DNA from 2 places in the Streptomyces sp. NPDC054883 genome. Region 1 is predicted to be linked to the other one. Evidence: riboswitches for the same ligand, from Rfam matches in the RefSeq annotation. Region 1 holds a riboswitch; the other holds the start of a gene.

What was found. A riboswitch is a leader RNA that binds a small molecule or an ion and turns the genes downstream of it on or off. The one in region 1 is predicted to bind cobalamin.
Region 2: another riboswitch for cobalamin. It lies ahead of ACWGH1_RS14340 (ribonucleoside-diphosphate reductase subunit alpha); the one in region 1 lies ahead of cobN (cobaltochelatase subunit CobN).

The regions. Positions count from the first base shown of each region.
Region 1 is NZ_JBSGYT010000003.1:20,353-24,513, forward strand. It holds gene cobG (precorrin-3B synthase) at 1-1,264, opposite strand, end outside; cobalamin riboswitch at 1,679-1,803, shown strand; gene cobN (cobaltochelatase subunit CobN) at 1,837-4,161, shown strand, end outside.
Region 2 is NZ_JBSGYT010000015.1:100,208-104,368, forward strand. It holds gene ACWGH1_RS14325 (carbon starvation CstA family protein) at 1-822, shown strand, start outside; gene ACWGH1_RS14330 (YbdD/YjiX family protein) at 819-1,016, shown strand; gene ACWGH1_RS14335 (GNAT family N-acetyltransferase) at 1,092-1,592, shown strand; cobalamin riboswitch at 1,646-1,769, shown strand; gene ACWGH1_RS14340 (ribonucleoside-diphosphate reductase subunit alpha) at 1,924-4,161, shown strand, end outside.

The sequences.
Region 1 (4,161 bases):
CGTCCCTGAGGGCCGCGGCAAGGTCGGAGGGGGGTACGCCGAGGCGGGGGGCGCCGCCGGGAGCGCGGACGTCGTACCCGTCGGGGGTCGCGAGCACGTCCACCCAGGCGGTCCCGCGCGGATGTCCGCAGCGTCGGTCGCATCCCGACCAGTGCACGGGCAGCGGGCCGGCCGCCAGGGCGGTGACGGCCCGCGCGTCGGCGCGTACGTCGCGGTGGGACCGGGCGCACCCGGGCCGCCCGGTACAGGCGGTCACCGACCGGCGGGGGTCGGCGGGGGTGGTGATCAGCCCGGCGTCGGCGAGGGCGGCGAGGGCGTCCGGCGCGGCGGACGCGGTCAGTCCGGGGACGACGACGCCGCGCCAGGGAGTCAGGCGCAGCCGCCCGGTGAGCCCGGCCAGGAGGTTCCACTGGGAGGTGGTGAGGCGTCCGAGGGGCGCGAGTACGCAGAGCGCGACGCGCTGGCCGGGCCCGTCGACCGGGCCGGGTTCGGGTGCGCGGCCCCGGGGCGCGGCGGGGTCGGCGACAACGGTCGCGTGCACCCCGGCGCCGGCCAGCAGCGCCGCCAACTCATGCGTCTTGAGCGGGTGTTCGGGGGGCAGTTCGGCAACCCGCCAGGCCCGCGTACCGGCTTGCCGGGCGACGTCGAGGAAGTACCGGGCGGCCACGAGGGCGGCCCGGGTCGCGTCGGCGGCGGCCACGAGGAACCCCTCGCCGGCGCCGGCCGTGGTGAGCAGGGCGTGCTCGGGGCTTCGCGCGACCAGGTTCACGTCCGCGTCGAGGGAGCGCACGTCGCCGCGTCCGTCGTCGAGGGCGAACAGGAACCTCCCGGACAGGGTGGCGGCCTCGGCGCTCGCGCAGAGCAGCCGGTCCAGTTCCGCGACCCAGGGCTCGACATCGGGCAGCCCGCTGCGGTCCAGGCCGGTCAGCGGCGAGACGACGACGTTGCGGACCCGCTCGTGCGAGGGGGCGGGGAGGAGCCCGGCGTCGGCCAGCACGCGGGCGAGTTCACCGCCGCAGGCCGCCCCGAGTCCGCGCAGCTGGGCGTTGCCGCGCGAGGTGAGGTCGATGTGCCCGTCGCCGAGCCGGTCCGCCGCGTCGGCGAGCAGCCCGGCCGCGTGCGCCCCGAGCATGCCGCCGGGTATCCGCACCCGGGCGAGGTACCCGTCGTCCGCCTGGTGCAACCGCAGCGCGCCGGGGCAGGCGTCACCTCGGTCCCGTATGACGGGTTCGTCCCGCGATGCGGCGGAAGGGGGCTGGGGCATGGCCGCGAGCATACCCACGATTCTGCGCCCACCCGCTGTGTCGATCACCACCACTACCGGCCACATCCGGCCGCGCCGACTCCACCCACCCCCAGCGGCCGCATCCAGCCCCGCCGGCCGTTTGAGGCGCCGGGGCCCGGGGGCAGAGCCCCGCACCCAGCCCCGCCGGCGTTTGAGGCGCGGGAGCCCGGGGCAGACCCCAAACCCAGCCCCGCCGGCGTTTGAGGCGCGGGAGCCCGGGGGCAGACCCCAAATCCAGCCCCGCCGGCGTTTGAGGCGCGGGGGCCCGGGGGCAGAGCCCCCGCAACGGACCCGCACCCGCCCAACGCACCGCAGGCACCCCGCACCAGGCACCCCGCGCCACCACACCCCCCACCCCGCCGCCTAAGATGACCCCCGGCGGACCACACGGCCCGTCACCGCCGAGGACGGCGACATGGGAGGAAGCCCGGTGCGATTCCGGCGCGGTCCCGCCACTGTGAACCCCGCGGAGCAATCGGCCGGGTGAGTCAGGAACTCCCGCCGTCCTCACTGCCCGGGGCGCGGAAACCCCGAGGAAGGCCTGCCGCCGCATGATCCTGCTGCTGTCGACGTCCGACACCGATCTGCTCAGCGCCCGCGCCGCCGACGGGCCCGTCCCGTACCGGTTCGCGAACCCCTCCCGCCTTCCCCTCGACGACCTGCCCGCCCTCCTCGACGGGGTCGAGCTGGTCGTCGTACGCCTCCTCGGCGGCCTGCGCGCCTGGCAGGACGGCCTCGACCTGCTCCTGGCCCCCGGCCAGCACCGCCCGGTCGTCGTCCTGACCGGCGAACAGGCCCCGGACGCGCAGCTGATGGAGGCCTCGACGGTCCCCATCGGCATCGCCGCCGAAGCCCACGGCTACCTCGCCCACGGCGGCCCGGCCAACCTGGACCAGCTGGCCCGCTTCCTCTCCGACACCGTGCTGCTGACCGGCCACGGGTTCGAGGCCCCGGCCGCCGCGCCCACCTGGGGCCCGCTGGAGCGCACGCCGGCCCGTACCACCGGTCCGCGGATCGCCGTGCTGTACTACCGCGCCCACCAGATGAGCGGCAACACCGCCTTCGTGCACACCCTGTGCGAAGCGATCGAAGCCCACGGCGCCCAGCCGCTCCCCCTCTACGTCTCCTCCCTCCGCACCCCGGAGCCGGAGCTGCTCACCGCCCTGGAGTCGGCGGACGCCATCGTCACCACCGTCCTCGCGGCGGGCGGCACCAAGCCCGCCACCGCCTCGGCCGGCGGCGACGACGAGTCGTGGGACGCCGGCGCCCTGGCCGCGCTCGGCGTGCCGATCCTCCAGGCCCTGTGCCTCACCGGCTCCCGCAGCGCGTGGGCCGAGAACGACGAGGGCCTCTCCCCGCTGGACGCCGCCACCCAGGTCGCCGTCCCGGAGTTCGACGGCCGCCTTATCACCGTCCCGTTCTCCTTCAAGGAACTCGACGAGGACGGCCTGCCCGCCTACGTCGCCGACCCCGAGCGGGCCGCCCGGGTCGCGGGCATCGCCGTGCGCCACGCCCGGCTGCGCCACATCGAGCGCCGCGACAAGAAGATCGCGCTGGTCCTCTCCGCGTACCCGACCAAGCACTCCCGCATCGGCAACGCGGTCGGCCTGGACACCCCGGCCAGCGCCGTGGAGCTGCTGCGCACCCTCATCGCGGGAGGCTACGACTTCGGCCCGGTAGAGGACGTCCCCGGCCTGGTCTCCGGGGACGGCGACGAACTGATCCGCGCCCTGATCGAGGCCGGCGGCCACGACCAGGACTGGCTCACCGAGGAGCAGCTGGCCCGCAACCCCGTCCGCATCCCGGCCGCCGACTACAAGCGCTGGTTCGCCGAGCTCCCGGCCGAGCTCCGGGGCAGCGTCGAGGAGCACTGGGGCGAGGCGCCCGGCGACATGTTCGTGGACCGCTCCGCGAACCCGGAGGGCGACATCGTCCTCGCGGCGCTGCGCCGCGGGAACCTCCTCGTCCTCATCCAGCCGCCGCGCGGCTTCGGCGAGAACCCGATCGCGATCTACCACGACCCGGACCTGCCGCCCTCGCACCACTACCTGGCCGCGTACCGCTGGATCCAGGCCCGCGCGGAGGACGGCGGGTTCGGCGCGGACGCGATGATCCACCTGGGCAAGCACGGCAACCTGGAGTGGCTGCCGGGCAAGAACGCCGGCCTGTCCGCGGCCTGCGCCCCCGACGCCGCGCTCGGCGACCTGCCCCTCGTCTACCCGTTCCTCGTCAACGACCCGGGCGAGGGCACGCAGGCCAAGCGCCGCGTGCACGCCACCCTGGTGGACCACCTGGTGCCGCCGATGGCGCGCGCGGAGTCGTACGGCGACATCGCCCGCCTCGAACAGCACCTGGACGAGTACGCGCAGATCAGCGCCATGGACCCGGCGAAGCTCCCCGCCATCCGGGCGCAGATCTGGACCCTGATCCAGGCGGCGAGGCTCGACCACGACCTGGGCCTCGAAGAGCGCCCTGACGACGAGGGCTTCGACGACTTCCTGCTCCACGTCGACGGCTGGCTGTGCGAGGTCAAGGACGCCCAGATCCGCGACGGTCTGCACGTCCTGGGCGGCGCCCCGACCGGTGCGGCCCGGGTCAACCTGGTGCTGGCGATCCTGCGCGCCCGCCAGATCTGGGGCGGTACGACGGCCCTGCCCGGCCTGCGCGAGGCACTCGGCCTGGACGAGTCCGCGACGACCCGCACCTCGGCGGACGCGGTGGAGGAGACGGCCCGTGCCCTGGTCCAGGCGATGGAGGACGCGAACTGGGACCCGTCGGCGGTGGCTTCGGTCGCCTCGCCGTACTCCGCGGACGTCGCGGCGGTCCTCGACTTCGCGGCGCGCGAGGTGGTCCCCCGTCTGGCCGGCACGACGGAC
Region 2 (4,161 bases), on a different contig from region 1:
GCACTCGGAATGTCGCAGATCTTCTCCTCCGTCATCGGCGGGGCCGGGATGAAGGCCTTCTGGTACCACTTCGCCATCATGTTCGAGGCCCTGTTCATCCTGACGACGGTCGACGCCGGCACCCGCGTCGGCCGCTTCATGCTCCAGGACACCCTCGGAAACCTGCACAAGTCCTTCAAGGACGTCAGCTGGAAGCCCGGCGTGTGGATCGCCAGCGCGGTCGTCGTCGGCGGCTGGGGCTACTTCCTGTGGGTGGGCGTCGAGGACCCGCTGGGCGGCATCAACCAGCTGTTCCCGCTGTTCGGCATCGCGAACCAGCTGCTCGCGGCGGTCGCCCTGGCGGTCTGCACCACGCTGCTGGTCAAGTCGGGCCGGCTCAAGTGGGCATGGGTGACGGGCGTCCCGCTGGCCTGGGACGTGGCGGTGACCCTCACCGCCAGCTACCAGAAGGTCTTTTCCGACAACCCGAAGATCGGCTTCTTCGCGCAGCGCGACCTGTACCAGGACGGCATCGACGCCGGAAAGGTCATCAAGCCGGCGAAGGACCTCTCGCAGATGCACACCGTGGTCACCAACGCCACGGTGGACGGCGTCCTGTCGGTGCTCTTCGCCCTGCTGATCGTCATCGTGCTGGTGGACGCCGCCCGGACCTGCGTCAAGGCGGTCCGCGCGCCGCAGGACGTCGCACTCACCGAAGTCCCCTGGACCGAGTCGAAGATCGTCGCCCCGGCGGGCCTGATCGCGACCCCCGAGGAGCGGGCGGAGCTGGCCGCGGCCGGCCTCGACTCCGGCGGCGGCAAGGTCAAGGAGCCGGTGGCGTGAGCGGCGTCCGGGCGGCGCTGGCCAAGGCCGCGCACTACGTACGGGAGTTCACCGGCGAGGCCGCGTACGACCGCTACGCGGCCCACGCCCGCTCCCACGACCCGGACGCCCCGGTCCTCACCCGGCGCGCCTTCGAGCGGGCCCGCACGGACGCCCGCGAAGCCGACCCGCGCGAGGGCTTCCGCTGCTGCTGAACCGGCCCCGGGCCGCCGCGTCCCGCCAGGGAAAACGCGGCGGCCCTTGCGCTGTCCCCGGGGCACACTCGGTCCATGGACATCACGATCAGACGGGCGCTGCCGTCGCAGTACGAGGCGCTCGGGGACATCACCGCCGCGGCCTACCTCGGCGACGGGCTGCTCACGTACGGCGAGGACGATCCGTACCTCGCCAGGCTCCGGGACGTGGCCGGACGGGCCGCCGCCGCCGAGGTGTTCGTCGCCGCGCTCGGCGACGGGCGCGTGGTGGGCGGTGTCACCTTCGCCGCTCCGGGCAGCCCGCTCTGCGACATCGCCGGCCCCGACGAGGCCGAGTTCCGGATGCTGGCGGTCGCCCGCGAGGGCCGCGGCCGGGGCGCCGGCGAGGCACTGGTCCGGGCCTGCATCGACCGCGCCCGGGCCCTGGAGGGCGTACGGCGACTCGTGCTGTCGACCACGCCGGACATGCTCGGCGCGCACCGGATCTACGAGCGCCTGGGCTTCGTCCGGTCCCCGGAGCGGGACTGGGAGCCCGTCCCCGACCTCCCTTTGCTCACGTACGGTCTCGCGCTGTAGTCGGCGCGCGACACAACATCTAGGGGGTCCCCCAGGAGGGGGCCCCCACATGTATGCTCGTGCTCGCTGTCGCCGCAGGGGAATCCGGTGCGAATCCGGAACTGTCCCGCAACGGTGTGAACTGTGCCCATTGGTGCATGCGCAAGTCCGAGGACCTGCCGACAGCGAGCCCGGCTCGACCGAACCGGGTACAGCCACGTCCGGGCCTCGCGGTTGGGCCGGTGGACGCAGCGCGGCGCAAGCGTGCCCGGAGTCGGGGACGCGCCCGCGCGTGCCCGCTCGCGCCCCGCACCGAAGGTGCCCCGGAGCCGAGTGAGGGAGAGCTCCCCCCGTGACCATCGCGCCCGCCGCACCGCGCGCCGAGTCCGACCCGTCCGACAGCGCAACCACCGGCGGGGGCCATGGGGCCGCGCTGCTGCGTACCCTCACCGAGCTGACGGCGGACCTCCCCGACACCGACCCCGGCCGGGTTGCCGCCGCCGCCCTGCGCGGCCGCAGCGCCGTCGCGGACGAGGCCGAACTGCGCTTGCTGGCCACCGAGGCCGCCGCCGGGCTGATCTCCGAGGACCCGGCGTACTCCCGGCTGGCCGCGCGCCTGCTGACGCTGGCCGTGCGCGACGAGGCCACGGGCCAGGGCGCCACCTCCTTCGCCGCGTCCGTCGCGGTCGGGCACCGCGAGGGCCTGATCGCCGACCGTACGGCCGAGTTCGTCGCTGCCCACGCGAGCCGCCTCGACGCACTGGTCGAGCACGCGCTCGTCGAGGGCGCCGACGACCGCTTCGGCTTCTTCGGCCTGCGCACCCTGCACAGCCGCTACCTGCTGCGCCACCCCATCACCCGTCAGGTGATCGAGACGCCGCAGTACTTCATGCTGCGCGTGGCCTGCGGTCTCGCGGCGGACGACAGCGTGGGCGCCGTCGAGGAAGTGGCTTCGCTGTACCGGCTGATGAGCCGCCTGGACTACCTGCCGTCCTCCCCCACCCTCTTCAACTCCGGCACCCGGCACCCGCAGATGTCCTCCTGCTACCTGCTGGACTCCCCGCTGGACGAGCTCGACTCGATCTACGACCGCTACCACCAGGTCGCCCGCCTGTCCAAGCACGCCGGCGGCATCGGCCTGTCGTACTCCCGCATCCGCGCCCGCGGTTCGCTGATCCGCGGCACCAACGGCCACTCCAACGGCATCGTCCCGTTCCTCAAGACCCTCGACGCCTCCGTCGCCGCCGTCAACCAGGGCGGCCGCCGCAAGGGCGCCGCCGCGGTCTACCTGGAGACCTGGCACGCGGACATCGAGGAGTTCCTCGAACTGCGCGACAACACCGGTGAGGACCAGCGCCGCACGCACAACCTGAACCTGGCCCACTGGGTGCCGGACGAGTTCATGCGCCGGGTGAACGCCGACGCCGAGTGGTCGCTGTTCTCCCCCGCAGACGTGCCCGAGCTGGTCGACCTGTGGGGCGACGACTTCGACGCCGCCTACCGCAAGGCCGAAGCGGCCGGCCTAGCCCGCAAGAGCATGCCCGCCCGCGACCTGTACGGCCGGATGATGCGCACCCTCGCGCAGACCGGCCAGGGCTGGATGACCTTCAAGGACGCCTCCAACCGGACGGCGAACCAGACTGCCGAACCCGGCACGGTCGTCCACTCCTCGAACCTCTGCACCGAGATCATCGAGGTCACCAACGACGGCGAGACCGCTGTCTGCAACCTGGGCTCGGTCAACCTCGGCGCCTTCGTCCTGGCAGGAGCCGGCAGGCGGGAGGATGCCATCGACTGGGAGCGGCTGGACGAGACCGTCCGCACCGCCGTCACCTTCCTCGACCGCGTCGTGGACATCAACTTCTACCCGACCGAGCAGGCCGGCCGCTCCAACGCCCGCTGGCGTCCGGTGGGTCTGGGCGCGATGGGCCTCCAGGACGTCTTCTTCCAGCTGAGGCTGCCCTTCGACTCCCCCGAGGCGAAGGCCCTGTCCACGAAGCTCTCCGAGCGGATCATGCTGGCCGCGTACGAGGCCTCCTGCGACCTCGCCGAGCGCAGCGGCCCGCTCCCCGCCTGGGAGCAGACCCGTACGGCCCGCGGTGTCCTGCACCCGGACCACTACGACGTCGAGCTGAACTGGCCCGAGCGCTGGGACGCGCTGCGCGCCCGGGTCGCGAAGAGCGGCATGCGCAACTCGCTGCTGCTCGCCATCGCCCCGACGGCGACGATCGCCTCGATCGCCGGCGTGTACGAGTGCATCGAGCCGCAGGTCTCGAACCTCTTCAAGCGCGAGACGCTCAGCGGTGAGTTCCTCCAGGTCAACGCGTACCTGGTGGACGAGCTGAAGAAGCTCGGCGTGTGGGACGCGCAGACCCGCGAGGCGCTGCGCGAGGCCAGCGGCTCGGTGCAGGGCTTCGGCTGGATCCCGGCCGAGGTGCGCGAGCTGTACCGCACGGCGTGGGAGATCCCGCAGCGCGGCCTGATCGACATGGCGGCGGCCCGTACGCCGTTCCTGGACCAGTCGCAGTCGCTGAACCTGTTCCTGGAGACGCCGACCATCGGGAAGCTCTCCTCGATGTACGCGTACGCC